DNA from 4 places in the Nonomuraea sp. NPDC003201 genome. Region 1 is predicted to be linked to each of the others. Evidence: riboswitches for the same ligand, from Rfam matches in the RefSeq annotation. Region 1 holds a riboswitch; each other region holds the start of a gene.
The links. Region 1 has a riboswitch for S-adenosylmethionine ahead of thrC (threonine synthase). Riboswitches for the same ligand answer to the same signal wherever they lie in the genome.

Region 2: another riboswitch for S-adenosylmethionine. It lies ahead of ACWDX9_RS00955 (aminotransferase class V-fold PLP-dependent enzyme); the one in region 1 lies ahead of thrC (threonine synthase).
Region 3: another riboswitch for S-adenosylmethionine. It lies ahead of ACWDX9_RS02920 (GNAT family N-acetyltransferase); the one in region 1 lies ahead of thrC (threonine synthase).
Region 4: another riboswitch for S-adenosylmethionine. It lies ahead of ACWDX9_RS58225 (ABC transporter substrate-binding protein); the one in region 1 lies ahead of thrC (threonine synthase).

Annotation. Positions count from the first base shown of each region.
Region 1 covers NZ_JBSFTC010000123.1:9,457-18,069, reverse strand. The annotation lists gene ACWDX9_RS33605 (SAM hydrolase/SAM-dependent halogenase family protein) at 1-293, opposite strand, end outside; gene ACWDX9_RS33600 (DUF3263 domain-containing protein) at 411-710, shown strand; gene otsB (trehalose-phosphatase) at 749-1,519, shown strand; gene ACWDX9_RS33590 (hypothetical protein) at 1,555-2,130, shown strand; gene ACWDX9_RS33585 (alpha,alpha-trehalose-phosphate synthase (UDP-forming)) at 2,137-3,567, opposite strand; gene ACWDX9_RS33580 (RNA polymerase sigma factor) at 3,599-4,153, shown strand; SAM riboswitch class I at 4,233-4,374, shown strand; gene thrC (threonine synthase) at 4,388-5,620, shown strand; gene ACWDX9_RS33570 (MoaD/ThiS family protein) at 5,645-5,920, shown strand; gene ACWDX9_RS33565 (cold-shock protein) at 6,166-6,366, shown strand; gene groL (chaperonin GroEL) at 6,780-8,405, shown strand; gene ACWDX9_RS33555 (hypothetical protein) at 8,551-8,613, shown strand, end outside.
Region 2 covers NZ_JBSFTC010000001.1:196,461-205,073, forward strand. The annotation lists gene ACWDX9_RS00930 (Rossmann-like and DUF2520 domain-containing protein) at 1-540, opposite strand, end outside; gene ACWDX9_RS00935 (chaplin family protein) at 983-1,210, opposite strand; gene ACWDX9_RS00940 (SAM-dependent methyltransferase) at 1,397-2,359, shown strand; gene ACWDX9_RS00945 (cytochrome P450) at 2,343-3,536, opposite strand; gene ACWDX9_RS00950 (TerC family protein) at 3,546-4,283, opposite strand; SAM riboswitch class IV at 4,396-4,511, shown strand; gene ACWDX9_RS00955 (aminotransferase class V-fold PLP-dependent enzyme) at 4,557-5,849, shown strand; gene ACWDX9_RS00960 (DoxX family protein) at 5,858-6,508, opposite strand; gene ACWDX9_RS00965 (NADH-quinone oxidoreductase subunit D) at 6,632-7,777, shown strand; gene ACWDX9_RS00970 (acyltransferase family protein) at 7,774-8,613, shown strand, end outside.
Region 3 covers NZ_JBSFTC010000003.1:85,028-93,640, reverse strand. The annotation lists gene ACWDX9_RS02965 (MarR family winged helix-turn-helix transcriptional regulator) at 1-265, shown strand, start outside; gene ACWDX9_RS02960 (hypothetical protein) at 326-514, shown strand; gene ACWDX9_RS02955 (hypothetical protein) at 544-885, shown strand; gene xylB (xylulokinase) at 896-2,299, shown strand; gene ACWDX9_RS02945 (hypothetical protein) at 2,429-3,172, shown strand; gene ACWDX9_RS02940 (hypothetical protein) at 3,178-3,384, opposite strand; gene ACWDX9_RS02935 (hypothetical protein) at 3,652-4,338, opposite strand; gene pyrE (orotate phosphoribosyltransferase) at 4,442-4,966, opposite strand; gene ACWDX9_RS02925 (L,D-transpeptidase) at 5,233-6,414, shown strand; SAM riboswitch class I at 6,612-6,712, shown strand; gene ACWDX9_RS02920 (GNAT family N-acetyltransferase) at 6,720-7,349, shown strand; gene ACWDX9_RS02915 (hypothetical protein) at 7,514-7,918, opposite strand; gene ACWDX9_RS02910 (hypothetical protein) at 8,401-8,604, opposite strand.
Region 4 covers NZ_JBSFTC010000473.1:465-5,921, forward strand. The annotation lists partial or broken gene ACWDX9_RS58205 (hydantoinase/oxoprolinase N-terminal domain-containing protein) at 1-40, opposite strand, end outside; gene ACWDX9_RS58210 (ABC transporter permease) at 37-837, opposite strand; gene ACWDX9_RS58215 (ABC transporter permease) at 830-1,687, opposite strand; gene ACWDX9_RS58220 (ABC transporter ATP-binding protein) at 1,684-2,793, opposite strand; gene ACWDX9_RS58225 (ABC transporter substrate-binding protein) at 2,772-3,884, opposite strand; SAM riboswitch class IV at 3,951-4,071, opposite strand; gene ACWDX9_RS58230 (helix-turn-helix domain-containing protein) at 4,122-5,096, opposite strand; partial or broken gene ACWDX9_RS58235 (MFS transporter) at 5,156-5,457, shown strand, end outside.

The sequences.
Region 1 (8,613 bases):
GACAGCAGCCCGTTGTCGGGCCCGATGAACACCCGCCCGCCCGCCTCGACGGCCACCGCCCGCCGGGCGCCGCCCGCGCTGGGATCGACCGCGCCGATATGGATGCCCGCAGGAAGGTACGGAATGGTCTGGGCGAGAATCGCCGCGCCACGCCGTACGTCACCTGCGGGGATCAGGTGGCACACGTCGATCACCCGCGCCTCGGGGGCGATTCCGGCGATCACTCCGTGACACGCCGCCACATAGCCGTCTTCGAGTCCGTAGTCGGTGAGGAGCGTGATTACTGAGGTCACATTTCGTGACTGTACGTCTCTCAATACGTCGTGAACAGCCGCACTTCGCACATTACGATTGGCCACGGGCCGCGTGCGTGCGGAGTCGTCGCACGCACCTTTCCCGAGGAGGACACCATGGGAGCACCGCTCAGCGGTGACAATGCTGCCCAGGAGACGTCCGGCCAACCCCTCTCAGAACGCGATCTCGAACTCCTCGCCTTCGAACGCCAATGGTGGCGCTACGCGGGCGCGAAGGAGCAGGCCATCAAGGAGAGCTTCGGGTTCTCCGCCACGCGCTACTACCAGTTGCTCGGTGAGCTGATCGACCGGCCGGAGGCGCTGGAGCACGATCCCATGCTGGTCAAGCGGCTGCGCAGGTTACGGTCCACCCGTCAGCGTGACCGCGCCGCCAGGAGACTCGGCATGCGTCCCTGACGGCTGGGTACGGCAGCCGCGTGAGGAACATCCCTGGAATGAAAGCGATCTTGGACGACCCGGCGGGCGCCGTGATCGGGCTCGACTTCGACGGAACCCTGTCGCCGATCGTGCCCGATCCCGCCGAGGCCGTGATCCATCCGAAGGCGCCGGAGGTGCTGGCCGAGCTCGGCGCCCACGTCCTGGCGGTGGCCATCGTGACCGGCCGGCCGCCGGCCACCGCGCTGGAGCTCGGGCCGGGCCTGGCCGACGTGCCCCGGCTGGTCGTGCTCGGCCACTACGGCTTCGAGCGCTGGGAGGCCGGGCAGATCTCCGGCCCCCCGCCGCCTCCGGGCGTGCTCGAGGCCGAGGCCGAGCTGCAGCTGCTGCTCGAGTCGCTGGGCCTGCGCGACGTCACCATCGAGGACAAGGGCCGGGCCGTCGCCGTGCACACCAGGCGCAGCTCCGACCCGGAAGGCGCGCTGGCCAGGCTGCGCGAGCCGCTGGCCGAGCTGGCCGGCAAGCGCGGCCTGGTGGTCGAGCCGGGGCGCTTCGTGCTGGAGCTGCGGCCGCCGGGCATGGACAAGGGGCAGGCGCTCAGCCTGTTCCTGGCGGAGCGGGCCGCCAGGTCCGTCATGTTCGTGGGCGACGATCTCGGCGACCTGGCCGCGTTCGAGGCCGTACGCCTCTCGGGCCTGCCCGGCGTGACCGTGTGCAGCGGCTCCGCGGAGGTCACCGAGCTGGCCGAGCGGGCCGACATCGTGGTGGACGGGCCCGACGGCGTCGTCGCGCTGCTGGAGGAGCTTGTGGCGGCTTTCAGCCGTTCGTGATTGAGCTGCAAGTCGCGCTCCCTAGGGTCGGGCGCATGCACAAGCGACACCTCGCCGCCGTGGCCGTGGCCGCGGCCACCCTCCTCGCGACCTCCCTGCCCGCGCACGCCGCACCCGCCCAGGCGGTCAAGCTGCGCAAGGGCCTGACCCTGTACATCCCGATCAAGTGGGTGGTCCACCGCTTCGGCGACGATGTCCAGATCGTGACCGGCAAGTGCGGCAAGCCCATGGGCTGGGGGACGCCCGAGTGCGACGCCTTCTACGTCCTCGGCCCCTCGTCCATCAAGCGCGGCGCCGAGGGGTTCGGCCCGTACACCGGCAAGCGGCCCTTCTACACGGCGAGCGACGTGCAGCCGTGCCCGTTCAACCGGAAGTGGGGCGAGGCCATCGGCCCGAAGGTCACCAGGGGCCTGCGCCAGGTCGGCGCGGGGCACAAGGCCGCCTACAACGCGTGGCAGTCGGAGTGCGTCAAGTATTCGGGCTCGACCACGAAGGTGCTGCTCCGCTTCACGCAGCGCGAGTGGTACCTGCCGCAGAGCAAGATCCTCATCGTGGACCAGTGGAACACGCCGGGGCTGGCCGACACGCTCAAGCACGCCGACTGGACCTGACCGAGGTCAGATCTCGGCCAGCGCGTCGAGCTGGGCCGCGAGCCACTTCTGCGGGGGCAGGGCGGTGGCCGCGGCGTGCAGCTTGTCGCGCCGCATGCGGCGCTCGTCCTCCGGCATGACGAGCGCGGCGTGCAGCGCGGCGGCCGTCCCGCTGATGTCGTACGGGTTCACCACGAGCGCGTGCGGGCCCAGCTCGGCCGCCGCCCCCGCCTCGCGCGAGAGCACGAGCGCGCACCTCGTGGACAGGATCGGGCCCTCCTTGGCGACCAGGTTCATCCCGTCGCGGATGGGGTTGACCAGCAGCACGTCGGCCATCCGGTACGCGGCCAGCGAACGCGGGTAGTCGTCGTTGACGTTGAGGATCAGCGGGTCCCAGTCCTCGGTGCCGTACTCGTCCTCGATCTCCTGCGCGCAGCGCAGCACCGACGCGGTGTATTCGCGGTATTCGGGCAGGTCGTGCCGGCTCGGGTAGGCGAACGCCAGGTGCACCACCTTGCCGTGCCACTCCGGGTGCGCGGCGAGGAACTCGCGGTAGGCCACCAGGCCGCGCACGATGTTCTTCGACAGCTCGGTGCGGTCGATGCGGACGATCAGCCGGCGGTCGCCCACCTGCTCCCTGAGCGCGGTCATGTGCGACTCGACGTCGGGCTCGACGGCGCGCTCCCACAGCGCGTCGCCGTCCACGCCGAGGCTGTGCACGCCGATGCGGGTGGTCCGGCCCTCGTGGGTGACGCTGCGGCCCACGCGGTCGACCTCCGCGCCCAGCAGCGCCTCGCAGCAGTCCATGAACGCCTGCGCCCACCTGTCGGCCAGGAATCCGGCGTGATCGGCCCCCAGGATGCCCTCCAGGACCTCTCCGACCACCTCGTCGGGCAGCAGCGAGAAGTATTCGGGGGGCGCCCACGGGGTGTGGCTGAAGTGGGCGATGCGCAGGTCCGGCCGCTCGGCGCGGAGCATCGCCGGGGTCAGCGTCAGGTGGTAGTCCTGCACCATGACGCGGGCGCCGTGGCCGGCCTCGTCGGCCAGCGCCAGCGCGAACGCGCCGTTGTAGTCGCGGTAGGACTCCCACTCGCGCTCGAACCTCGTGCCGAAGTTGGGCGAGTTCGGGATGTCGTAGAGCAGGTGGTTGACGAACCACAGGGTGGAGTTGGCCACGGCGTTGTAGGCGCGGTGGAAGGTGGCGGGCGGGATGTCGAGCATGCGCAGCGGGCCCGTGTCGTAGCCGGCGTGGTCGATGCGGCCGCCCGGCACCAGGCGCACGGCGCTGCGGTCGCCGTCGGACAGCGCCGCGCACACCCACAGCATGCCGTCCTTCCTGGCCACCTCGGACAGTGCCGAAACCAGGCCGCCGCCACCGCGTTTCATGGTCAGCTCGCCGTCGTCCGAGACGGTAAAGGAAACGGGCCCTCTGTTGGAGGCCACCAGGACGCTGTTCATCTACGCTCCCTTCGCCCATAGGATCCCAGCTATGGCGCTTGATGAGCTAACCGAGGAACTCGCCCGCTCGGCCGCAGGAGGAGATCATCGCGCACTTGGCGAGCTCCTGGCGCGGATCGAGCCGGATGTGATGCGGCACTGCGCCCGGATCCTCCCCTATCACCAGGATGCCGAGGAAGCCTCGCAGGACACGTTGCTGGCCGTGGCGCGCAACATCGGCCGGTTCGAGGGCCGGGCGCGGTTCAGCACCTGGTTGCACATCGTGACGGCCAACTGCGCGCGCACCACGTACAGGTCGCTCAAACGGCGCGCGGCCGAGCAGACCTCGGACGAGCTGCCCACGCAGAAGCCCGACGTGGCGCGGGTGAGCGTGATCGCGGGCTCCCGGCTCGACCTGCTCGACGCCATGGAGGCGCTGGAGGCCGACAAGCCCGACCTGGCGCAGGCGCTGGTGCTGCGCGACATCGTCCAGCTCGACTACAACGAGGTGGCCGAGCAGCTCGGCATTCCCCTGGGCACCGCCAAGTCGCGCATTCACCAGGCCCGCAAATACGTGCAGGGAGTGCTGGGTGATGATTATCGCTGAGACGCCACGTCTCGCATCTTGAGACGGGTGGCCATTTGGGCCCCACGGACGGGTAGAGTCCTTTTCAACAACTGAATATTGCTCATCCAGAGGGGTGGAGGGACCGGCCCTGCGAAGCCCCGGCAACCCTCCCGGTTTGAGACTCGCGACCTGGCGAGGCCGACCGGGACAAGGTGCCAATTCCGGTCTGCGGTCAAGGTGGCCGCAGGCGAAGATGAGGGAAGGCCTCGCTTCATGTCGCTCGACTTTGGTCCTGCTGTCGGTCTGTCCTGCCGCGAGTGCGGCACGCGTTACCCGCTCGGTCCGAGCTTCGCGTGTCTGGAGTGTTTCGGGCCGCTCGAAGCGGCCTATTCCTTCGGTACGGTGACCCGCTCCGACATCGAGTCGGGTCCCGCCAACATCTGGCGTTACCGGTCGCTGCTCCCGGTGCCGGTTGACGTCGCGAGTAAGCCCAATATGAACCCGGGTTGGACCAAACTGGTCAAGGCCGGAAACCTCGGACGCGCACTCGGTCTCAAGAACCTGTACGTGAAGGACGACTCGGGCAACCCCACCCATTCCTTCAAGGACCGGGTCGTCGCCATCGCCGTCGAGGCGGCGCGTAACTTCGGCTTCCACACCCTTTCCTGCTCCTCCACGGGCAACCTCGCGGGCGCGGTCACCGCGGCGGCGGCGCGCGCCGGGCTCGAGGCGTGCGTGTTCATCCCGGCCAACCTCGAAGCGGCCAAGATCGCCATGGCTCGCGTGTTCGGCGGCAAGCTGATCGGGATCGAAGGCACGTATGACGAGGTCAACCGGTTCTGCTCCGAGCTGATCGGCGACCCGCTGGGTGACAAGTGGGGGTTCGTCAACGTCAACCTGCGGCCCTACTACGCCGAGGGCTCCAAGACGCTCGCGTACGAGATCGCCGAGCAGCTCGGGTGGCGGTTGCCCGAGCAGATCGTCATCCCCATCGCCTCCGGCTCGCAGCTCACCAAGATCGACAAGGGCTTCCGCGAGCTGGTCCAGCTGGGGCTGGTCGAGGACACGCCGTACAAGATCTTCGGAGCGCAGGCGGCCGGGTGCTCGCCGGTCTCCACCGCGTACAAGGCGGGGCACGACGTCGTCCAGCCGGTCAAGCCCGACACCATCGCCAAGTCGCTGGCCATCGGCAACCCGGCCGACGGACCGTACGTGCTCGACATCGCCCGGCGCACCGGCGGGGCCGTCGAGGACGTCACGGACGCCGAGATCGTGGCCGCGATCAAGCTCCTGGCCTCGACGGAGGGCGTCTTCGCCGAGACCGCGGGAGGGGTGACCGTGGGCGTGCTGAAGAAGCTCGCCGAGAGCGGGCGGCTCGACCCCGAGGCCGAGACCGTGGTCCTCAACACCGGCGACGGGCTCAAGACACTCGACGCGATCAGCGACGACGCCCAGCCCACGGCCGTGATCCGGCCCTCCCTCGACGCGTTCCGCGCGACTGTCTGACAACCAGGAAAGGCGAGTTTAACCATGAGCGTTTCGGTGCGGATTCCCACCATTCTGCGCACCTACACCGGGGGCAACGCCGAAGTCAGTGGTGAGGGCGCGACTCTTCGTGACGTGCTTGCCAAGCTCGACTCGGACTACCCGGGGATCGGCGCGAGAATTCTGGATGAATCGGGCAAGATTCGTCGTTTTGTCAACGTTTACGTTGGGGAAGAGGACGTCCGTTTCGCCGACGGGCTCGACACTCCGGCACCTGAGGGCACTCAGATCTCAATCATCCCGGCGGTTGCCGGCGGCTGAGTGCTATAGATCACACGTGTGGAAGGCGCCCCTAGTGGGCGCCTTCTCCATTTCCAGGGCAAATGAAACGTTGAAGCGCCTTCGTTGCGAAGAAATGCGTCGTTTGCAGATTGACTCTGTTGCCAAACCCCGTGCCACAGGTATGGTCGAGGGCGATCGTCTGGCTGATTTTCCCTTAAGTCCGGCGATTACGGGTCTCGCGGAGGAATGGGCGAGATCTGAAAGCCCAGTAAGAGGAGTCGGAAGTGGCGCAGGGCACCGTCAAGTGGTTCAACGCGGACAAGGGCTACGGCTTCATCGCGGTAGACGGTGGTAAGGATGTATTCGTCCATTACTCAGCGATCATGATGGACGGGTACCGATCTCTCGAACAGGGCCAGCGGGTCGAGTTCGAGATCACGCAGGGCCAGAAGGGACCTCAAGCGGAGTCCGTCCGCGCGGTCTGATACACCCCCCTGGTATGCACCGGCGGGGATCGCCCGGCAGCGCAGTCCGTGCGAGCCCGCCACCTTTCTTTCGTCGACTCGGTCACGGCGAGCCGCGCGAGGCGGCTCGCCGTGCGTATGGATCCCGCCACCTGCGGTGGCCTGGACGCGGCTCGTCGCAGGTGCGGGGTCCTGCGGCCGGCGATGGACGGCTCCGCCGTACAGGCTGATATGGGGAGAAAAGGCCCGGTAGGAGGCTTCTCGCTTGCACTCGACAGGGTAGAGTGCTAAACAGTTCGTTGGCACTCTGTGCAGCAGAGTGCCAACACTCGGATCGGGACGATGGGGTCTGCCGAAGGAGATGCTGACCCATGCCGTCGCGGGCGTCGGCTCGGTCCACGACAAGCCACCCTGCATCTGGGAGGTCTAGCCTTATGGCAGCCAAGATGATCGCGTTTGACGAGGACGCCCGGCGCGGTCTCGAGCGTGGTATGAACCAGCTCGCCGACGCCGTCAAGGTGACCTTGGGCCCCAAGGGCCGCAACGTCGTGCTGGAGAAGAAGTGGGGCGCCCCCACGATCACCAACGACGGTGTCTCCATCGCCAAGGAGATCGAGCTCGAGGACCCGTGGGAGAAGATCGGCGCCGAGCTGGTCAAGGAAGTCGCCAAGAAGACCGACGACGTCGCGGGTGACGGCACCACCACCGCCACCGTGCTCGCCCAGGCGCTGGTGCGCGAGGGTCTGCGCAACGTGGCCGCCGGCGCCAACCCGATGGGCCTGAAGAAGGGCATCGAGGCCGCCGTCGAGCGCGTCAGCGAGGAGCTCTCCAAGCTGGCCAAGGACGTGGAGACCAAGGAGCAGATCGCTTCCACGGCCTCCATCTCCGCCGCCGACCCCGAGATCGGCTCGCTCATCGCCGAGGCGATGGACAAGGTCGGCAAGGAAGGCGTCATCACCGTCGAGGAGAGCAACACCTTCGGCCTCGAGCTCGAGCTCACCGAGGGCATGCGCTTCGACAAGGGCATGACGTCGATGTACTTCGTCACCGACTCGGACCGCATGGAGGCCGTGCTCGAGGACCCGTACATCCTGATCGTCAACAGCAAGATCTCCGCCAACAAGGATCTGCTGCCGCTGCTCGACAAGGTCGTCCAGTCGGGCAAGCCGCTGCTGATCATCGCCGAGGACATCGAGGGCGAGGCCCTGGCGACCCTGGTCGTCAACAAGATCCGCGGCCTGTTCCGCTCCGTGGCCGTCAAGGCCCCGGGCTTCGGCGACCGCCGCAAGGCCATGCTCAACGACATCGCCATCCTGACCGGTGGCCAGGTCATCGCCGAGGAGGTCGGTCTCAAGCTCGAGAACGCCACCCTCGACCTGCTCGGCCGCGCCCGCAAGGTCGTGGTGACCAAGGACGAGACGACGATCGTCGACGGCGCCGGTGACCCCGAGCAGATCGCCGGCCGGGTCAACGAGATCCGCGCCGAGATCGAGCGCACCGACTCCGACTACGACCGTGAGAAGCTCCAGGAGCGGCTGGCCAAGCTGGCCGGTGGCGTGGCGGTCATCAAGGCCGGCGCGGCGACCGAGGTCGAGCTGAAGGAGCGCAAGCACCGCATCGAGGACGCCGTGCGCAACGCCAAGGCGGCCGTCGAGGAGGGCATCGTGCCCGGCGGTGGCGTGGCGCTGCTGCAGGCCGGCGCCAAGGCGTTCGACAAGCTGGAGCTGTCGGGCGACGAGGCCACGGGTGCGGCGATCGTGCGCAAGGCTCTGGAGGAGCCGCTGAAGCAGATCGCGGTCAACGCCGGCCTCGAGGGCGGCGTCGTGGTGGAGCGCGTTCGCAACCTCACCCCGGGTGAGGGCCTGAACGCCGCTTCCGGCGAGTACGTCAACATGTTCGAGGCGGGCATCCTCGACCCGGCCAAGGTGACGCGCTCGGCGCTGCAGAACGCCGCTTCCATCGCGGCGCTCTTCCTCACCACCGAGGCCGTCATCGCCGAGAAGCCCGAGAAGAACGCTGCTGCTCCGGCCATGCCGGGCGGCGGCGACATGGACTTCTAGGTCTTTTCTTCGCTGTTCATAACAAGAGCGGCCCGGTTTTCCGGGTCGCTCTTGTTTTCGTTTATCAGCCATTACGTTTCATAATTGATCCGCTACTCCGAGTGAGGAAAGGTGGTGATCACACACCTCAACGAAGGAGTAGAGGATGCTTTCCCGCAGCAAGCGTATTTTCGGCATCGCCATTCTGAGCGCGGCCGCCGCGGCCGCC
Region 2 (8,613 bases), on a different contig from region 1:
CGCGTGGTAGAGCGCGCGGTCGGCGTCGGCGATCCAGACCGGCTCGCCGCCCATCTCGATCACCAGGGCCTCGGCGATGGGCCGCAGCACGTCGGGGGCGGTCACGCCGTACGAGATGCCGGTGAGCTTGTTGAGGTCGTCGTCCCTGCCCGTGAAGGTCATCACCGGGTGCAGCGCGAGCGGCAGCGCGCCGGCCTTGGCCGCCGGCTCCAGCACGGACAGACCGTACGCCCCGCTGGTGTGGACCAGCAGCTTGCCGTGGAGGTCGGCGCCCGTCGTGGCCAGCCCGTTGACGAGGTCGGGCAGCGCGTCGTCGGGCACGGTGAGCAGGATGAGCTGGGCCTGCGCGACCACCTCGTCGGGCCTGGACGGCTTGACGCCGAGCCGGTCGGCCGCCCATCGCTGTGAATTGTCCGAAACGCCGCTCGCGGCCGCGATCCGGTGGCCCGCCTGAGCCAGTGCGGCACCGAGGGCCGAGCCGACCTTGCCCGCCCCGAGTACGCCGACAGTCAGCCGTGCCGGGCGATCCCCTGCGTCCATGACGTCACACCCCTGTCGACCTGCTGATGAGAAGCCTGCCGGCCGGACTGCCGCCCTGGCCTCAACCAGGCACGACGAGCAGGACTCCGGTCCGACGAGCAGGCTTCTGTTGTGGCACTGCCGACCAGCGTAACGGCCTCTCAAGGGCTGCGGACTGTCGGGCGCGTCTCGCGACTCGCCCGAGGGCTCCTACGTGACCGCGGTTTTGCCGCCCGTTGAGTTAACGACAAAAGCGACAAGGGCATACAAAACGTGCACCCCTGTCGGAAGAGATGAGGAGAGGGGTTTCATCGCATGGCAGCGGGCGCCGAGTCCCCTCATCCAGGACCCGACGCCCGCAGGATGTGACCTCTTGGAGGTGCGACCGGCCGGCCGCTCGCCGACCGACCAGCCGGAGTCGGAGCCCGGGCCGGACGAGTGCCGGCCCGGGCTCTCTCTTCTTTCAGTGGTGGCTCGGCACGTAGGCGGTGGCACCGCCCTGGCAGCCGGCGAACGCGGCGCCGATGACGGCCACGGCGTTGCCACAGATGTTGATCGGGATCGCGATCGGAAGGTGCAGCTGGTTGCCGCCGAGCACACTGCCGTTGCCGCTGGTCGTGTCGGCGTGCGCCGGGGCCGCGAGCGACAGCATGGCGACGGCTCCTGTGACGACCATGACCTTCTTCAGCACGAGGGCTCCTCTCGGTTTCGCGGCCTGGGGCCGCTGGTGCTTGCTCGGGAGCGGTCGGTCGCGCCAAATGGGCGTGACGCAGAGCGAACGCTCGATGACATTAGGTAAACGTACCGCAAGTCGGCGACAATGAGTAGCCAAATGATGACGATGCGTGTCACCCGAAAGTCATGAGATAGTCCAGACATGTGGCTCACCTGGCGCGCCGCAATGGAGCGCGCGCTGTATGGCGAGGAGGGCTTCTACCTTCGCGAACGCCCTTCAGGCCACTTCCGGACCTCGGTCAGCGCCTCCCCGGCGTTCGCCGACGCGGTGCTGGCGTTGCTGTCGGAGGTGGACGCCGAGCTCGGCGGTCCTGACGTGCTCGACCTGGTCGACATCGGCGCGGGCGAGGGCACGCTGCTCGCCCAGGTGCTGGAGGCCGCCGAGCCCGCGCTGCGCGACCGGCTCCGCGTCACCGCCGTCGACCTCTCCCCCAGGCCGGACGGCCTGCCCGAGCGGATCGCCTGGCGACCGAGCGTGCCCACCGGCATCACGGGCCTGGCCATCGCCAACGAGTGGCTCGACAACGTGCCGCTCGACGTGGTGGAGCAGACCTCCGCCGGACCACGCCTCATCATGGTGAACGTCCGCACCGGCGAGGAGCGCCTCGGCGGGCCACCGCGACCTGACGACTGCGCCTGGCTCGACCGGTGGTGGCCGCTGACCCGGGTGGGCTCGCGCGCGGAGATCGGCCGCCCCCGCGACGAGGCGTGGGCCTCCGTCCTGGGACGCCTCACAAGGGGCCGAGCGATTGCCGTGGATTATGCACACCCTGTGGATAACCGGCCGCTCTGTGGCACGTTGACCGGTTACCGCGACGGCGCGGTCGTTGCCCCGATCCCCGATGGGACCTGCGATATCACGGCTCATGTCGCGCTTGACGCGTGCGCCGAGGCCGGGCGCCAGGCCGGCGCGATATCCACAGCCTTGTCCACACAGCGCGACGCGCTGAGGGCTTTGGGGATCACCGGCACCAGGCCCCCGATCGACCTGGCCCGCACCGAGCCGCGCACTTACATCCGGGCGCTGGCCAGGGCGTCGGAGGAGGGTGAGCTGATCGACCCGGCGGGGCTCGGCGGGTTCGGCTGGCTCAGCCAGCGGCGGTGACCTCCAGCGACCGCAGCCCCCTGATGATGTAGCCGGGCCTCCAGCTCGGCTCCTCCCGCAGCTCGAGCTTGGCCGCCCGGTCCAGGAGCGCGCCGTACGACTCGATGAGCTCGATGCGGGCCAGCGGCGCGCCCAGGCAGAAGTGGATCCCGGCCCCGAACGAGATGTGCGGATTGTCGGCCCGCCCCACGTCGAGCCGGTCCGGGTCCTCGAAGACCGCCGGGTCGCGGTTGGCCGAGCCGAACAGCAACGCCACCTCCGACCCGCGCGGGATCTCCACCCCGTGCACCTCGATGTCCTCCAGCACCCAGCGTTCGAACATCTGCAGCGGCGTGTCCCAGCGCATCACCTCCTCGACGGCCGTGGGCAGCAGCGAGCGGTCCTCGCGCAGCCGGGCCAGTTCGGAGGGGTTGCGGAACAGGGACCACCAGCCGTTGCCCGTCACGTTCACGGTGGCCTCGTGGCCGGCGTTGAGCAGCAGCACGCACGTGCCGACCAGCTCGTCCTCGGTCAGCTCGTCGATCTGCGCCAGCGCGCTGATCAGGTCGTCGCCGGGAGCCCGGCGGCGCTCCGCGGCCAGGGTCTTGAGGTAGTCGGCGAACTGCGACGCCGCCCGTACCGCCGTGTGCTGGGCTTCAAGGCTCGGGTTGAGCTCGTACATGCCGCAGATCTCCGCCGACCAGGGGCGCAGCAGGTGACGGTCGGCGTGGGGGATGCCGAGCATCTCCGCGATCACCGTCACCGGGAGCGGCTCGGCTACCTCGGCGAGCAGGTCGCCGCCGCCCTTCTCCACGAACGCGTCCACCAGGCCCGCGGCGATGGCGCGTACCCGGGGACGCAGCGACTCGACCATCCGCGGCGTGAACGCCTTGGAGACCAGCCGGCGCAGCCTGGTGTGCACCGGCGGCTCCACGTCGAGCATGCCCGCCCTGATCACCCGCCAGAACGGCTCCTGGAACTCCGGCTCCGCCGGCCTCCCGAACTCCTCGTTGGTGGCCACGTGGAGGTGGGACCGCCCCAGGCGGCGGTCCCTGAGCAGGGCGTTCACGTCGGCATGACGTGAGATCAGCCACTGGTTCGTCGGCTCGAAGTAGCTGACCGGCGCCTCGCGCCTCAGCTCGTCGTACACCCGGTACGGATGCGCCACGAAATCCGGATCCCAAGGGTCAAATCGCACTATTTCATCTTATGGAGTGGGATCCTCCTGTGGCACCGCCCGCTTGCTCCGCATCCGGATGTTCAGCAGCTCGACGACCAGCGAGAACGCCATCGCGAAGTAGATGTAGCCCTTGGGGATGTGCTGGCCGAAGCCCTCGGCGATGAGCACCACGCCGATCAGCACGAGGAACGACAGCGCCAGCATCTTGATGCTCGGGTGCCGGTCCACGAACCTGCTGATCGGTCCCGAGGCGAACAGCATCACCAGCACCGCCACCACGACCGCCGCGATCATCACGCCGAGCGTGTCGACCATGCCGACGGCGGTGATGACGGAGTCGAGCGAGAACACGATGTCCAGCACCATGATCTGGATGATCACCGAGGCGAAGGAGGCGGCCGCGGCCTTCTTGCCGTCCTTGCCCACGGGGCCGTCCATGCTGTGGCCGATCTCGGTGACGCTCTTGCCCAGCAGGAACAGGCCGCCGAGCAGCAGGATCAGGTCGCGTCCCGATATTTCGTGACCGAAGACGGCGAACAGCGGCTCGGTGAGCTGCACCACCCACGACAGGGCGAGCAGCAGGAGCAGCCGGGTGATCAGGGCCGCCCCCAGACCCAGCACCCGGGCTCTGTCCCGTTGTTCGGGAGGTAGTTTCCCGGCCAGGATGGAGATGAAGATGATGTTGTCGATCCCCAGCACGATCTCCAGGGCGACCAGGGTGAAGAAACCGATCCAGATCTGCGGGTCGGTTACCCAGTCCAACATTTACGCACCTCCATGACACATGAGCGGGATTTCCGGTAGCAACGAGTCAGCCGCCGGATAAGTTCACCGACTTGCGATCGATGGAGGGGATTGGGTTATAGTCTCCGCCGTAGGTCATGAGTGCCAGCGACAAGCCCCGGCTAGCTGGCCGGCAACCCTCGCGTCCGCGGCGGGGTGCCCCGGGTGAAGACCTGGTCCGTCACGAAGTGTGGCGGGCAAGCGCGGGCTCCGTGGCTGCTTCCAGGGGTCCGATGACCCTGAGGGAGATGTGCCGTGTCCACGTTGACGATCTTCAGCTCCGTCCCCGCTCGCGCCGCCGAGGCCGAGGCCGTTCCGGTCGCCACGAGCAGGCCGATCCCCGCCGTGCTCGGTGCCGATCTCGAGGTGCCGGTCAAGGGCGGCAGGCTCGTCGGCTACGCCAACCTCGACTACGCCGCCAGCGCCCCCTGTCTCGAGCCGGTCAGCGCCGCCGTCACCGCCGCGCTCCCGGCCTACTCCAGCGTCCACCGGGGCGCGGGCTACGCCTCGCAGCTCACCACCGCCCGCTACGAGCAGGCCCGCCACACGGTGCGGGCGTTCGTCGGGGCCCGCCCGGACGACGCCGTGATCTTCACCCGCAACACCACCGACGCCACGAACCTCCTGGCCCGCTGCCTGCCCGCCGGCACGACCACCGTGGTCTTCGACACCGAGCACCACGCCTCTCTCCTCCCCTGGGAGAAGTCCGTACGGCTGGCGCCGCCCGCCTTCCCCGGCGAGGCCGTCCGCGCCGCCGACGCGGCCCTGGCCGGCATCGACGGCCCCAAGCTGCTCGTGGTCACCGCCGCCTCCAACGTCACCGGCGAGCTCTGGCCCATCGCCGCCCTGGCCCACGTCGCGCACCGGCACGGCGCCCGCATCCTGGTGGACGCCGCCCAGCTCGTACCGCACCGGCGGCTCAACCTGACCGCGCTCGACCTGGACTACGTGGCCTTCTCCGGGCACAAGCTGTACGCGCCGTTCGGCGCCGGGGTGCTGGTCGGGCGGCGGGACTGGCTCGCGGACGGCGAGCCGTACCTCAAGGGCGGCGGCGCGGTGCGCTCCGTGGGCGACGACACCGAGTGGCACGACGACCCGGAGCCGCGGCACGAGGCGGGCACCCCGAACGTGCTGGGCGCCATCGCCCTGGCCGCCGCCTGCGACGCGCTGACGGCCACCGGCTGGACCGCGCTGGTGCGGGAGGAGGAGCGGCTGATCGCGCGCCTGCGGTCGGGGCTGGCCTCGATCGAGGGCGTACGGGAGCTGTCGCTGTGGGGGGACGACCACCCGCGCGTCGGCATCGTGTCGTTCACCGTGGCCGGCTACTCGGCCCGCGAGGTGGCCGAGGCGCTGTCCGGCGAGTACGGCATCGGGGTGCGCGACGGCAAGTTCTGCGCGCACCCGTTCGTCCGGCACCTTCTTGGCGAGGCCGACGGCGGATGTGAGGACGGCACCGCCTCCGCGGTGCGGGCCTCCATCGGCATCGGCTCCACGCAGGAGCACGTGGACCGGTTGGTCGAGGCCGTGCGGGACCTCGTGAATCGCTGAGTCGGCCGCTAGACGGCGTCGGAGCGGTTCGGCGGCTTGCGGTGCGGCGGCGGCTCGTCGGAGACCAGGGCGTCGATGTCCCTCATGTCGTCGTCGTTGACCCCGCCGGCCCGGTGCTCGGTCGGCTGCCTGGGCACCCGAGGCGCCTCGGCGGGCGTCGTGAGGCCGGCGGGCCTGGTCGTGACGTTCGACGGCTCCGGACGCTGTGGCCGCGCGGCGCTTTCCTCCTCGGCGGCCCGGCGTTCCGAGCGCCGGCGGAACATCGCGGCGAAGATCCCGTCGATCCCGATCCGGCCGCCCCCCAGCGCCAGGAACAACAGGGCCAGTGACCCGAGCGCGCCGGGCAGCTCCCAGCCGCCGGCGCTGGACAGCACCCCGTGCCCCGCGTGCACGTACGTGATGGCGCCCAGCATGTTGATCAGCAACACCAGCCCCACCAGGCGCACCAGCAGGCCCAGGATCAGGAAAATGCCGCCCGCCATCTCGACGACGGTCGCGAACATGGCGGCGAGCTCCGGCATCGGGATCCCCATCCCCTTGAACGCCTGCCCCGTGGCCGCAAGGCCGCCCTCCCACTTCTGCGCGCCGTGGACCAAGAAGATCACGCCGGTCACCACCCGTGCGATCAACGCCGCGACATCAAACACAACTCTCTTCATGGTGTTATCTCCCCCCGGTTCCTTGTATTCCTCCCCGTGTCCGAGTTAGGGATGCGTTTCCGTACCATTCCTTGACCCGGCCCCGCCCTGGCCCAGCAACCGGCGCGGTGGCAGCATTGCCATATGACGGAACGTGTGGTCGGGATCGGCGCGGGTGCAAAAGAGCTGGCCACCGAGGACATGATCCTCAACATCGGCCCGCAGCACCCGTCGACCCACGGGGTGCTCCGGCTCAGGCTGACGCTCGACGGCGAACGCATCACCGCCGCCGAGCCGATCATCGGCTACATGCACCGGGGCGCGGAGAAGCTGTTCGAGGTCCGCGACTACCGTCAGATCATCATGCTGGCCAACAGGCACGACTGGCTGTCGGGGTTCGCGAACGAGCTGGGCGTGGTGCTGGCCGCCGAACGCCTGCTCGGCATGGAGCCCCCGGTCCGGGCCGTGTGGGCGCGCACGCTGCTGGCCGAGCTCAACCGGGTGCTCAACCACCTGATGTTCCTCGGCTCCTATCCGCTGGAGCTCGGCGCGATCACGCCGCTGTTCTACTCGTTCAACGAGCGCGAGCGCATCCAGGCGGTCATGGAGGAGATCTCCGGCGGCCGCATGCACTACATGTTCAACCGGGTCGGGGGCCTCAAGGAGGACCTGCCGCTCGGCTGGCTCGACCGGGTGTCGGAGGCCGTCGCGGAGACCCGCCGCCGGGTGCCCGACATCGAGAACCTCATCCTGCACAACGAGATCTTCATCGCCCGCACCAGGGGCGTCGGCGTGCTCTCCCGCGAGCAGATCATGCAGTACGGCGTCAGCGGCCCCATCGCCAGGGCCTCCGGCGTGGACTTCGACCTGCGCCGCGACGACCCGTACCTCGCCTACCCCGAGCTGCCCGTGAAGGTCGTCACGCGGCAGGCCGGCGACTGCCACTCCCGGTTCGAGGTGCTGTTCGACCAGCTCAAGGTCTCGCTCGACCTGGCCGACGCCTGCGTCTCGCGGCTGCGCTCGCTGCCACCCGGGCCGATCAACCAGCGCCTGCCGAAGGTGCTCAAGGTGCCGGAGGGCCACACGTACGCGTGGACCGAGAACCCTCTCGGCATCAACGGCTACTACCTGGTCTCCAAGGGCGACAAGACCCCGTGGCGGCTCAAGCTGCGCTCGGCCTCGTACAGCAACGTCCAGGTGCTGCGGGAGATGCTGCCCGGCCACCTGGTCGCCGACATGGTGGCCATCCTCGGCTCGATGTTCTTCGTCGTGGGTGACATCGACAAGTGAAAGTCGAGCGCGACAAGTACGTCGACTGGCTCCGCGCCCTGAGCCTGTGCGTCGTGGTGGTCTGGCACTGGGCGTTCACCATCCTGGAGTGGAAGCCGAGCGGCCCCGAGCCCACCAGCCCGCTGGGCTTCACCTCGGGGCTGTGGATCCTGACCTGGCTGCTGCAGGTGCTGCCGCTGTTCTTCTACGTCGGCGGCCACGTGCACCTGCTGTCCTGGGAGCGGGCCAAGGAACGCGGCGTCGGCATCGGCTCGTTCGTCTGGCGGCGCATCCGCGCGCTGGCATTACCCGCCCTGTTCCTTTCCGGGGTGTGGATCGCCATCGGGGCGGTCGTGACGTACACGTTCCAGGTCGACTGGATGTGGCGGGTGGTGCTGCTGGTGCTCAGCCCGCTGTGGTTCCTGGGCGTCTACCTCGTCCTGATCGCGCTGCTGCCCGTGGCGCTCTGGCTGCACCGCCGCTACGACGTGCTGACGCTGATCTGGCTCGGCGGCGCGTCGCTGGTGGTGGACGTGGTGCGCTTCCGGTACGGGGTCGACTGGGTCGGCTGGCTCAACATGATCATCGTCTGGGGGCTCGCCCACCAGGCCGGGTTCTTCTACGACCGGATCGTCATCCTGCCCAGGCGTTATGACATCGCGGTGCTCTGGACGGGGCTGTTCGCCCTGTTCGGCCTCGTCTATTCGGGCATCTACCCGGGCTCGATGGTGGGCGTTCCGGGCGACAAGTGGTCGAACATGGCGCCGCCCACGTTCGTGATCGTCGCCCTGCTGCTGTTCCAGGTCGGGCTGGTGGAGGTGCTGCGGCCGTCGATGGAGCGGGTGCTGGAGCGTCCG
Region 3 (8,613 bases), on a different contig from region 1:
CGCCAGGGCGCAGAGCTCGCAGAGCCGGCTGTCGCACGCCGTGGCGCGCCTGGAGGAGCGCGGGTGGGTCCGCCGCGAGCGCTGCCCCGACGACGGGCGCGGCAGCTTCGCGGTGCTCACGGACGCCGGGTTCGCCGCGCTGGCCGCCGCCGCGCCTGGACACGTCGAGGAGGTACGGCGGAGCCTGTTCGACGTGCTGACGCCCGAGCAGGTACGCCGGCTCGACGAGATTTGCGGCGCAGTGCGGAACACGCTGGAGGGGTAGCGAGCGAAGTGTCGTGCCGAGGCCGTAGGTTTCTCCGCGTACCCGAACAAGGAGAGGCCGATGCACGACACCGATGAGGCGCTGTTCAGGGCTGTCCACGGCATCGCGGGACGGTTCGCCGGCCAGCCCGTGCCCGTGGTGATGGAGGCGTTGCTGCGCCACCTGCCCAAGGCTCCGGGCCTCGAGGTGGCGGAGATCCGCAAGATCGCCGAGGAGATCAGCGTGGGACGTGATCCCTCGGGCTTGTGAACAGCTGATCGCCAGGGGAGCATCGAGACATGGACGAGCCAACCCCTGAAGACCGATTCACCTTCGGTCCGTGGACGGTGGGCCGGCAGCCGCTCGATCCGGTGGTGGCCGAACTCGGGGCCCATGACGTCACCTTCCACGACGACGACCTGCCGGCCGCCCAGCCCGATCGCGACCGGGCGATCGCGGCCTTCGGGAAAGCGCTTGCCAAACCGGGCTGGCCTACCGTGTCGAGGAGCTCGGCCTGCCCACGCTCAACCGCGGTGGGACGCCGGCCGATCGCGCCTCCGACGACTTCGATCCGAACGTCGCCGCCGCGCCTGGATACCATTTCACGCATCTCAACCAGCTTGCGCTGGAGCACTTGTTAGGAGTTCATGGGTGACGCTGGTCGCTGGGGTCGATTCCTCGACGCAGAGTTGCAAGGTCGTCATTCGTGACGCTGAGACGGGCGCGCTGGTCCGGCAGGGCCGCGCGCCGCATCCCGACGGCACGGAGGTGCATCCGTCGCACTGGTGGGACGCGTTGTTGCGGGCCATCGAGGACGCCGGCGGGCTGGACGACGTGCTCGCCGTCAGCGTGGGCGGGCAGCAGCATGGCATGGTCTGCCTGGACGAGTCCGGAAATGTCGTACGTGATGCCCTGTTGTGGAACGACACCCGCTCCGCACAGGCCGCCGCCGACCTCGTGACAGAGCTGGGCGGGCCGGAGGCCTGGGCCACCGCCGTCGGGTCGGTGCCGGTCGCCTCGTTCACGGTGACCAAGCTGCGCTGGCTGGCCGAGCACGAGCCGGACAACGCGGCCCGTACGGCGGCCGTCTGCCTGCCGCACGACTGGCTCTCCTGGCGCCTGGCCGGCGCGTTCGCCTCGGGGACCTTCTCGGCCGACTCCCCGGTGCCGCCGCTCGACCGGCTCGCCACGGACCGGGGGGACGCCTCGGGCACGGGCTACTGGTCGCCGTCGACGGGCACGTACCGGACAGATCTGCTGAAGCTGGCGTTCGGCTCGATCCCCCTGCTGCCCCACGTGCTGGGGCCGGACGAGGCGGCGTACGAAGGGGGCGCGGCGCTGATCGCCCCCGGCACGGGCGACAACATGGCGGCGGCGCTCGGCGTGGGCGCCCGTTCCGGCGACGTCGTGGTGTCGCTGGGCACCTCCGGCACCGTGTTCGCGGTCGCGGAGTCGCCCAGCGCCGACCCGACGGGCGCGGTGGCCGGCTTCGCCGACGCGACGGGTCGGTTCCTGCCGCTGGTGTGCACGCTCAACGCCGCCCGCGTCATGGACGCCGCCGCCCGCATCGCCGGGGTGAGCCTGGACGCGCTGAGCGATCTGGCTCTCCAGGCCCCGCCGGGGGCGGACGGGCTGACGCTGGTGCCGTACCTGGAGGGCGAGCGCACCCCCAACCGCCCGACCGCGACGGGCTCCGTCCACGGGCTGACCCTGGCCACCTCAACCCCCGCCCACCTGGCGCGGGCGGCCATCGAAGGCATGCTGTGCGGCCTCGCCGACGCCCTCGACGCGCTGGGCACCAAGCCGGAGCGGGTGCTGCTGATCGGCGGCGCGGCCCGTTCCGAGGCGGTCCGCCGCATCGCCCCGACGATCTTCGGCGTCCCGATCACGGTGCCGCCGCCGGCCGAGTACGTCGCCAACGGCGCCGCGTACCAGGCCGCCACGCTGGTCACCACGCCGGACTGGCGGTCGGAGGAGACGGAGACGTACGAAGGGGACGCCGTCCCCTCGATCCGCGACCGCTACACCCGCGCCACCACCCACATCCTCGACTGACTCCTTCGTTTCCGGACGCCTGTCCGGCTTGTTGCCGGTCGCCTGCCCGGCGCCCCTGACTTTCGACAGGGGCGCCGGTTGACCATCGGCCGATGACGGGCCCACCTCGGCGGCGCCAGGCTCGCTCCCATGAACACCCCCTCCTCTCTCACCGGCGCCCCGATGGCCACTCCCTTCCCCGGACGATGGATCGGCGGCGTGACGCTCATCGTGGGGCCGATGATCATGTGCGCCGGATACCTGCTGCGTTACCTGAGCACGGCCACCGCCCTCACCCCTCAGCAGCAGGCCTGGGCCGAGGCACAGCCCTTCGCCGCCTTCGGCCAGCTCCTCGCCCACACGTCGGCACCCGCCCTGCTCACCCTCTCCTACGCGGTGTTCGCGCTGGGGGCGCTGCTGCTCTTCCCCGCCTTCGTCGCCCTGGCCCAGCAGGTGGGCGGCCACCTCGCCCAGTGGGGCGCCACGCTGCTGGTCATCGGCCTGTTCGCCCGCCTGTACTTCGCCGGCGCCGACCAGACCGCCTTCCAGCTCACCGAGGCCATCGGCCTGGACCAGGCGACGAGCGCGACCATGAAGGAGTATGTGGACATCTCCTACGGACCGTGGCGGGTACCGGTCTGGGCCTCGGTCGGCCAGTACGCGGGCTCGCTGCTGCTGGCCATCGCCGCCTGGCGCTCGGGCCTCTTCGGCACCGCCCGCGCCGTGATGTTGCTGCTGGCAGGAGGTACGTGGATGGGCGTGCTGAAGGGCTCCTCCATCCCCGACGTGCTGGTCACCGGCCTGCTCTGCGTGGCCCTGGTCCCGCTCGGCGCCCGGATGCTCCGTGACCGGCTGCCCACCACGACCAGCCGGCCGAAGGCACTGAGTTGGTGAGCGGGTCAGGGCCTGCGGAGATGCCAGACGATCAAGGCGGGAGTGTCCTGATAGGCCACCGCCGCCGCTTCCGAACACCACCGCTGGGCGAGAGGACCACCGTGCCCGCCGGGCGACTCGCCCCACCGAGGTTCGTGACAGGCCACAATCTGCAGCCCTGCCTCGTGGATGGCGTTGATGTAGTCACTGGCCAGGAACCGGCTGGCCGGCATGGCTCGTACGCTCCCGTCCTGTCCCGCCACCCTCGGCACGCCTCCCAGATACAGCGACAGCGGATGGATGTCCGACAGCACCACATGCCCACCGGGGCGGACGGCACGGGCCAGTTCGGCCAGCGGCGGCCCCAGAGCCGGCAGCGATGAACGTCAACACGGCTACGAGCCGACGGCCGCCACGATCTCCGGGATCGGCATCACCGAGACCACCACGGGCACGGTCACGCCATTGCTTCCAGGAACGCGTGCAACCCAGCGGCGTCATCAAGACCCGTAGACGTTCGCAAGCGGCAGATAGGAACTGAAGTGGTCGGCCACGATATCCGCCACAGCCTCCGCATCAGCGGCCCCATCCACCTCCAGAACCCGGATGCCCAAACGACGAGCGGAACGAACGGCCTCATCGGCGACGAGTCGGTCTCGGGCGAGTCGATTGCGCTGTGCTCGATCAGGATCGCTGACTTGGTGATCGACTGCGGCGGCCCGGGGCAGCTCGCGAACCTGGCGCCGGCGGAACTCTTCGCTCGGCACCATGACGATCATCCGCCAGGTTGAGTCGATGATGGGAGCGACCAGTTCGGGACGCAGCCCCCAGCCTTCGGCGACGACCGGCCGCCCCGAAACCAGGCCACGCAGGTCATCCAGAGCCCATTCGAACCGCACGGGAAACCCGGCCAGGATCTCGTCGGCCATTTTCTGAGGGCTGCTGTTCACCCAGACGGCGTCCGGCTCAGGGTCCGCGATCGGCTCGCCAAGCCGCACGCGACGGGCGATCCGACGGTCATTGTGCGCACGTGCGTCGTGATAGTCGTAGTGATAGGCGGTCAGCCCGTACCGGGTGGCGAGCAGCCTGGCGACGGTGGATTTGCCGGCCCATTGTCCCCCTCCGATCCACAGGGCGTTGTGCAAGGTGCCGAACGGATCCCAGACCTCGCTGTTTGTGGCGTTCACGGTTACAGCATGGCGACGGCACCGACCAAAGAAACAGTCTTGTTCTACCTGCCCGGACGGGCGACGATCGTAAAGAGAGGCCCTTGTCGATGGGCCCGGCGGATCAGTCCGTCATGCGCAGGTCGATCGCGGTCAACAACGACGAAAGCCTGATGCCTTCCGCGGCCAGCGCCGCCGCACCCGCCTGTTCGCGATCAATGACGCACAATGCCTCACTGACCTGGGCCCCGAGGCTCCGCAGCTCAGCAGTGGACAGGACGATCTGGCCACCGCTGGTGACAACGTCCTCAACCACCAGAACCCGCCGCCCCACCACATCCGCGCCCTCGGCCAGTCGGCAGGTCCCGTACGTCTTGGCCTGCTTACGGACGAACGCGCACGGCAGACCGGTGTGCCGGCCAAGCGCGGTGACCACCGGAATCCCGCCCATCTCAAGCCCGGCCAACACCTCGACGTCCCCCGGGACCAGGGGCGCCATCGCCCGAGCGATGTCATCCAGCAGAACGGGGTCACCCTCGAACTTGTACTTGTCGAAGTACTCGGTGGCGGTACGTCCTGAGCGCAGCACGAAGTGGCCGGTGAGGTGGGCGGCGGCATGAATCCTGCGAGCCAGGTCAGAGCGCGTCACAGGCACCCAGTCTCCCAGAGGCAGGACCGCCCACACAGCCGAGAAGCAAGAACAGCCTCACCTCATGGTGGGCGGGTGCCACGTCCCGAAGTCCCACTCCTCGATCTCGCAGACACCCTCTGGATACGCCTGCCTCGCAACCTGCCGCATCGATCAAGGCACTTTTGCATTGTTACCAACAGTTATGGGCATATAGCTCTCCGTATCGCTAATAGGCCGTCTTGTCCGAAAGATGCCTATTTTGTCGGGGAGTGGAGGCATCGACGATGCGGAACGGCCGAACCATACTCGTCAGTACGTTCACGGCTACACTGCTGCTGACCGCAGGCTGCACCTCGGGTGGCTCGAACCCACCACCGCCCGCCGGCCCGCAGGAGCGGGCCCTCGCAGCCAAGCTGTCGATCACCCCGGCGAACGGCACGAAGAAGGTGCCCCCGGACGCCGGGGTCAGCGTCAAGGCCACCAACGGCAAGGTCACCAAGCTGACCGTCGCCGACGCCAAGGGGCATGAGGTACGCGGAACTCTTGGTGCGAACGGGACGTGGCACCCCACGTGGCCGCTGCAGCCCTCGACCGCGTACACGGTGAGCGCGCAGGCGACCGGCACGGACGGCAAGCCCGTCACCGCGCGGGCCACGTTCACCACGCTCAAGCCGAAGCGAGTGCTGGAGAGCGGCATGTCCCCGCTGGACGGCGAGAAGGTCGGCGTCGGCATGCCCGTCCAGCTCCTTCTGTCGCGCCCCGTGACCGCCAGGAGCGACCGGGCCGCGGTCGAGAAGTCGCTCGAGGTACGGATGTCGAAGCCGGTCGAGGGCGCGTGGAGCTGGGTGAGCGACCGCGAGGTCCAGTTCAGGCCGCGCGAGTACTGGCCGGTCGGCGAGAAGGTCACGGTGGTCGCGCACCTGGCCGGACTGCGGGCGGGCCGGGACCTGTGGGGCACCAGGGACCGCAGCCTGACGTTCACCGTCGGCGACGAGCACATCACCAAGATCCGCAATGCCACCCACCGGGCGGTCGTGCGGGAGAACGGCAAGGTCGTCAAGGCCATCCCGGTCAGCCTGGGCAAGAAGGGCGACGAGAGCTGGTCCGGCGTCATGATCGCCCAGGAGAAGGCCGCGTCGACCCTCATGGACTCGGCCACCATCGGCAGGCCCGGCGAGTACTACGCCCATACCAAGTGGAATGTCCGGATGACCTACAGCGGCATGTTCTTCCATGCCGCCCCCTGGTCGACCGGCGCGCAGGGCAACAGCAACGTCAGCCACGGCTGCGTGAACGCCAGCATGGCCAACGCCCGCTGGTTCTACAACTTCACGCAGCGGGGAGACATCATCGAGGTCACGGGGACGTCGCGGAAGCTCGAGTTCGGCAACGGGCCGACGCCGTGGGCGAAGTCATGGGATGACTGGCTCGCGGACAGCGCCCTCGGCAAGTCGATCAACGCCTAGAGTTAGCCGCTGGTGGTGAGCACTCCCGACGCCTGGCCGCCATGAGTCTTAAGGCCAGACCGTGCCAGGTGTGTCCACCTCTCACACTTCCCACATTGGGTGCGACTCTTCCAGAGAGCTCATCTGCCCCGTTCAAGCGCCGTCTATGGAAGGCGAATTGACGGTGTCCGTCTGTGCGGGCAGGATCTCGACTCGGTAGTTCATCCAGAGGATCTGAGGGACCTGGCCCTGTGACGGTCCGGCAACCTCCCCAGCGGGCAATCCGCGGGAAAGGTGCCAATGCCAGGAACGATGAGGGAGAGCTGATGAGCGTGCGGCTTGATGTTCCTGTCCTTTCCGGCGATCTGGTGCGGTTGGAGCCGCTGGCGATGCGGCACGCGGCGGATCTCGCGGAGGCGGCCGAGGAGGATCGGTCGTCCTACGATTTCACGCTGGTGCCTCGCGCTCGCGAGATACCGGACTACCTGGCGGCCCAGCTCGCCCGCGACGGGCTGACCCCATTCGCGCAGGTTCGGCTCACCGACGGCAAGGCGGTGGGATGCACCGGCCTGTGGGATCCTCGCAGGTGGCCGGACCGGCCGGACCTGCGCGCGATCGAGATCGGCTTCACCTGGCTGGCCGCCTCGGCACAGGGCACCGGGATCAATGCCGAGGCGAAGCTGTTGCTGCTGTCTTACGCGTTCGACGTGCTCGGCGTCGCCCGCGTCGACCTGAAGACCGACGCCCGCAACCATCGCTGCCGCCGGGCCTTGGAACGACTCGGCATCCCCTTCGAGGGCGTGCTGCGCGCCTGGTCCATGTCATGGGCGCACGGCGAGGAGGGCAAGGTCCGCGACTCGGCCATGTTCGCAGTGGTCGCCACCGAATGGCCTACCGTCAAACAGGTACTGCAAGCCCGCCTCACCGCCGTGAGCTCCCGTTCGCCGGCCCTCTGAGATGGGTGCGGTGAGGCGCCCCTGAGCACCTGAACACGACCTGTCAGTAAGTTCGGCCCCACCAGCCTGGCCACCCGGTGGCGGGGCTCGACCCGTGCCTGACCCATCACGCCGCCTTGTCACGGGGTCCGGAGTGGACCCCGCGACACGAGGTTGACATCCCATCAAGCAGCGTCGAGCGCTGCGGTGATCTTGCGGGTCATCTCGGCCAGGGTGGGGCTGGGCCGGCCCTGGTGGGTACGGGCGGCTGCTTCGAGGGCGACGCTGACGGTGCTGCGGAAGTTGTCGGCCTCGGCCGGATCCTGCTGCTTGAGCAGGCTCATGGATGCGGTCAGGGCCGGCAGCACCAGGTCGGCCAGGTCGGCGACGGACTTGCCGTACTTCACTCCCTTGGGCGCCTTGGTGAGCACGTGCCCGACCAGGCCGGTCGCGGAGGTCAGGGCGATGGAGCCTTCGGCGGCGACCTTGTGGGCCGAGCCGGCGGCACCAGCGGCGGACATCAGGGAGACGGCACCCCACGCGGCGGTCCGCAGGGTGAGCTTGTCCTGGTCGGAAAGGGTGATGGACATGGTGGCGTACTCCCTTGGCTCTGTTATGAAATGGGCTTCCACGAGAGGCGGGGGCGAGCTGGGCGTGCCCCGGTTCGCGCTCTGTGCATTCACTGTCGCCGACCGCTCTGATACCGGGCGGTTGGCGTGCTGACACGGCGGCTGACACCGGCACAGCATCCGACCCGATCGCCCCCGGGACACTGCCTGCCGCGCTCCTACGGGCGCAAGAAGGCCCAGACCGCGGAACGGCTCAAGGCTAGGAACAGGTGGACCGATCATGATCTGGCCTTCACCACGAAGCTTGGCGGCCCCGATCGAGCGCACGGAGGACCGAAATCAGCGGAAGTCCATCCTCAAGCAGGCCGTCGTACGGGACGCCCATGCCAACACTGCCCTCCTCATCGAGCAAGGCGTTCAGGAAATCCTCGGCCACATCCGTGTGACCACCACCGGGCGCGCCACACCCTCCAGATGAAAGACGCCCTCTGGGGTCTCCCTGATCAGTGGCGGTCAAGGTCCTCGATCGCCAGCACGACGGCTGTGATGAGAAACCCCAGCCCCACGCCCACCAGCGCGATCACCGCTGTGGTCGCATCGCCCCCTGTTCCGGTGAGAACGACCCAGCCGGCCACAACGAGGAACAACCAGCCGAGAAGGACGAGACTACGAGCACCACTACGGCGAGTTCCGCTGCTGCGCTTCAACGACCATCC
Region 4 (5,457 bases), on a different contig from region 1:
TCCGCGCGCCGGTCGCGGTCGCCGTACCCGTGCTTGTCATAGGGCCTCCGAAATGCGAGCGAATCGGTCCGCGACCACCATCACCACCACGCTCGCCGCCATGAGCAGCGTGGACACCGCGGCCATCGACGGGTCGAGCTGGTACTGCACGGCCGAGAAGATGCGCAGCGGCACCGTCGTGGTGTTCGCGCCCGCCACCAGGGCCGTGACGGCGACCTCGCCGAGCGAGGTGACGGCGGCGAGGACCGCGCCCGCGAGGATGCCGGGCCGCAGCAGCGGCAGCGTCACCGTGAGGAACACCCGGACCCGCCCGGCGCCCAGGCTCAGGGCGGCCCGCTCCAGCGCCGGGTCGAGCTGCGCGGCGCTCACCATGACCGCCCGCACCACGAACGGCAGCGCCACCAGCGAGTGCGCCAGCCACAGCCCGGTCACCGAGTTGACGAGGCCGACGCCGTGGAAGTAGTAGAGCAGGCCGAGCGCGACGATGATCTCCGGGACCATCAGCGGCGACAGCGCGAACCCCTGCAGCAGCCGCCGGCCGGGGAACGACCCCCGCGACAGCCCATACGCCGCCGGCGTCCCGATGACCACCGTCGTCGGCACCACCAGGAGCACCAGCAGGCCGCTCAGCCGGAACGAGACCTGCCAGTCGGGCGAGCCGAGCACCTCGGCGTACCAGCGCAGCGACAGCCCCGACGGCGGGAACGCCATCGAGCCCGCCCGGTTGAACGAGCTCGTCACCAGCACGACCAGCGGCGCGATCAGGAACAGCAACACCAGCGCCGCCAGGGCCGCGGCCACCAGCCGCACGATCCTGTCGTAGCCCCGCTCACCCATGAAGGCGCCTCTCCCAGATCCGGAACACGCCCGCCAGCAGCCCCGTGGACACGACGGTCAGCGCCAGCAGCGCGAAGCTCAGCGCCGCCGCCACCGGGTAGTCGAACACCGTCGTCACCTGGTCGTAGACCCGGATGCCGGTCAGCGGCTGGGTCACCCCGCCGACCAGCAGCGGCGTGATGTAGATGCCCATGGCCAGCGCGAAGACGATGAGGGCGCCGGTGACCGCGCCGGGCAGGCTGAGCGGGACCGTGACCCGCAGGAACGTCCTGACCGGCCCGGCTCCGAGCGTCTGCGAGGCCCGGTGCAGGTTGCGGTCCAGCCCGCCGAGCGCCGTCGTGAGCGGGATGATCGCGAACGGCAGCAGCACGTGCGTCACCGCGACCACGACGGCCGGGTAGCTGGTGAGCAGCTGGGCGGGCTGCTCACGCAGCCCGGAGGCGACGAGCGCCCGGTTGACGAGCCCGTTGCCGGACAGCAGCACGACCCATCCGTAGGTGCGTACGACCACGCTGGTCAGCAGGGGCGAGATCACGATGACGAACAGCAGGGTCCGCACGACGCCGGGCCGCCGGCGGGCCAGGAAATACGCGGCCGGGTACGCCAGCGCCACGCACAGCACCGCCACCAGGAGCGCGGTGGCCAGGGTCCGCAGCAGGGAACTGTAGAAGTACGGCTCGGTCAACACCCGGGCGTACTGCCCGAAGGTGAATCCTGGCAGCGCCGCGTTGAAGGCGTCGACAGGGCTGAAGCTGAGCCGCAGCAGCCCTACGAGGGGGACCAGGAACAGGGCGGCCAGGAAGGCGACGAGCGGCAGGATGTACGGCAGGCCCGCCCAGCGGCGTGTCACGGCGACTCCGTTTCCAGGAGGATGACGTCGGCCGGATCCCAGCGCGCGAGCACGGACGTGCCCGCGCTGGGCGGATCTCCGGCGCCGGTGTCGGCGACCCGCACGCTCAGGGTTCGCCCGTCGGCCAGCCGCACCTCCACGTGCCAGGCGTCCCCGGCGAAGGCCCGATACCCCACCGTCCCGGCCACGCCGCCCGTAGCTGGGCCGGCCTCTGGGCCCGGTGTGGCCAGGCGGATGCGTTCGGGGCGGACGGCGACGACGGCGCGCCCGCCCGGCCGCAGCGACAGCGGGCCGCACTCGACGACGATCCCGCCGGAGTCCAGCGCGCCCGAGCCGGTCACCGTGCCCTCCAGGACGTTGGCCGCGCCGATGAACTGCGCCACGAACCGGGTCGCCGGCCGCCGGTAGACCTCGTCGGGGCTGCCGAGCTGCTCGACCCGGCCGCCGTTCATGACGGCCACCCGGTCCGACAGCGCGAGCGCCTCCTCCTGGTCGTGCGTGACGAAGACCATGGTGGTGCCGATGCGCCGCTGGATGGCGCGCAGCTCCACCCGCATCTCCCTGCGCAGCTTGGCGTCCAGGTTGGACAGCGGCTCGTCCAGCAGCAGCACGGCGGGCCGGATGGCCAGGGCGCGGGCGAGGGCGACCCGCTGCTGCTGCCCGCCGGACAACTGGCGGGGCCGCCGACCGGCGTACCCCTCCAGGCCGACCAGGCTCAGCGCCTCCCGCACCCGCTCGTCCCGCTCCCGCCGGCCGAGCCGGCGCACGCGCAGCCCGTACGCCACGTTGGCGGCCACGGTCATGTGCGGGAAGAGCGCGTAGTTCTGGAACACCATGCCCAGACCCCGCCGGTACGGGGGCCGCCGGGTCACGTCGGAGCCGTCGATCACGATCCGCCCGGCCGTGGGCTGGACGAACCCGGCGACGCAGTTGAGCAGCGTCGTCTTGCCGCAGCCGCTGGGCCCGAGGATCGACAGGAACTCGCCCTTGCGGATCGACAGCCGGTCCAGGTCGAGCACGCGCGCGCCGTCGTACCCGGCGGCGAGCCCCTCGATCTCGACGTGCCCGCCGCCTTCTTCCGGGGTCAGCCGAAGATCTGGTTCCACCGCTGCTGCCATTCGTTCAGCTTCGGGGTGGCGACCGCGTAGTCCACCCAGATGAACTTCTTGAAGACGTCGGGACCGTGCTTCACCTTCTGCTCGAACGGCTCGCTGTAGGAGATCGAGTCGTTGCCGGCGGCGTACCAGGTGCCCTCGGCGAACGGCTTCTGGTTCTGCGCGGCCGTCAGGTGGTCCAGGAACTTGATCGCCAGGCCGCCCTTCTGCGTCCCCGCGGCGATGAAGTACGAGGTCAGCGCGCCGACGGGGCCGGACTTGGGGTAGGTGAAGCCGATCGGGGAGCCGGCCTGGGCCATGGCGAAGGCGCGGCCGTCCCAGAAGGGCATGATCCAGGCGTCGCCGTTCTCGATGACGGTGGCGGCGTTGCCCGCGTTGGCGGGGAAGGAGGACACGCAGCCTTTCAGCGTCGCGAGCCTGTCGAACGCCTTGTCCACGGCGGCCGGGTCGGACAGCGTGCCGCCCTGGGAGGTGACCAGGGCGGAGAAGAACTCCAGGCCGGGGTTGTAGGTGAGCGGCGGGAGGGCGACGTGGCCGCAGTACTGCTTGTCGAAGATGTCCGCCCAGTCCGCGGGCGGCGTCTTGATCTTGTCGGTGCGGTAGAGGAGGCCGGTGGAGCCGGTGGTCAGCGGCACGCCGTACTGCTTGCCGTCGTACGCGGACTTGCCGGCGAGCACCGGGTCCAGCTCCTTGAAGTGCGCCAGTTTGTCGGTGGCCAGCGGCTGGAGCAGCCCGGCGGAGGCCGCGGGCAGCGACGCGTCCGGGGTGAACGCGATGACGTCGAACGGCGGGTTCTTGCCGCCGGCCGCGCGCAGCTTGGTGAGCCATTCGGCGTTCGCGCCGTAGACGAGGTTCACCTTGGCGCCGGTGTCGCGTTCGAACGGCTCCACGAACGACTTCTTGAACAGCTCTCCCCACGCGCCCGCGAACGCGGTCACCGTGAGCTCCTGCTTCGCCGCGCCGCCAGTGGAGCCGCCGGTAGAACCGCCAGTGGAGCCGCCAGTGTCGACGCCGCCGCAGGCCGTGACCGCCAGCGCGACCACCATGCCCAGTCCCGCGAGGCGAGTGAATCCGCCCTTCATCTTTCCCATTCCTTTTCGAGTTCCTCTTCGAGCGGCCGGCCAAGGGCGCAGGGCAGCACGACTCGACATCCGCGCTTGCCGCGAGCAGCACCGTTCGGCTCGACGACCGTGTCATCACCCGGGGCACCCCGCCGCGGTGGGAGGGTTGCCGTCCAGCAAGCCGGGGCTTCGCACTGGACTCGTGACATAAGCGACTATATCAGTAGGATTTGCATGAATAGGACACAGGGGGATGGATCAGCCGTTGATCAGGGCGTCGCCGAGGGGCGTGCGCGCGTACAGGACGCCGCGGCCGACGCGGGTGCCCGCGATCAGGCCCGTCCTGCGCAGCGCCGCCAGATGGCCGCCCGTGGTGCCCAGGCTCTGCCCGAGCAGGGCCGCGAGCTGGGTGGTGGTGGCGGGCGCGGCCAGCTCGGCGAGGATGCGGGCGCGGCTGCGGCCGATCAGGGCCGACAGGTCGGCGTCGGCCGCGGCGGGCGGGGCCGCGGCGCCCCTCGCGGGGTAGATCATCGCGTACGGCCAGGCGTCCTCCAGGTAGGCGCCGACGGCGGTCGTGAACGCCGACGGCAGGAAGAGCAGCCCCTTGCCGCCGAGCCGACGCAGCCCGTGGAGGCTGGTCAGCTCGACCTCGATCTGCCCCCGGGGCCGCCAGTGGACCTGCGGGCTGAGGTCCTCCAGCGCCGCCGCCCAGCCGTAGGCGGCCAGCCGTCCCGCCCGATGGGCGACGTCGCGCTGCAGGATCGCGCGGAAGCGCGGCCACTCGTGGGAGACGACCTCCGTCCAGAGCGCCCCGTACGCGTCGGCGAACCGCTCCACCACCCGCGGTCCCGCCAGCAGCTCCCTGACCCCGCCCGCCGCCGGCCGCCCGGCGAGCGCCCGGGCGATCTCCGCGTGCGCCTGCTCCAGCGGCGTCCTGCGCATGGCGGCCAGCTCCGCCTCGAACGGCACGTCCACCGCCGTCGGCGGCGGGGCGATGAAGGCGACGTTCGTGCCGCGCCGGTTGCCGCTGATCGCGTCCGCGGCCCGCAGCACGGGGTGGACGCGTTCGAGCTCCCGGTACGTGCCCCGCCACCGAGCGGCCCACCGGCCGTGGACGCCCGCCTCCAGCCGGCCCGCCAGCACCCACTGCGCGTGCATGGTCTCGATCAGCGGTGAGATCGCGAACCTGGTGGCCACCAGGTCCTGCGGGGTGACCTCGATTCTTACGGGCACCTTTCGGTTATATCCGAAAGAGTCGCCAGTTCGCCGGTCCGGTCCGCACCATCGTGGACGTGAATGGCGCGACGTTCGGCGAGGTGTTCGCCGTCAAGGAGTTCCGGGTCCTGTTCGGCAGCTTCGCGCTGCTGGTCGGCGGGGACTCGATCAAGATGCTGGCCCTGTCCGTGCTGGTCTATGCGCGGACCGGCTCGGCCGGCCTGTCGGCCGCCGCGTACATGGCCGGCTGGCTGCCGTTCATCGTGGGCGGGCTGTTGCTGCTCTCGCTGGCCGACCGGCTGCCGCCGCGGGCGTTGATGGTGACCGGCGAGGTGGTCCGGGCGGTGACGTGCCTGCTGCTGGCCTACGCGGGGCTGCC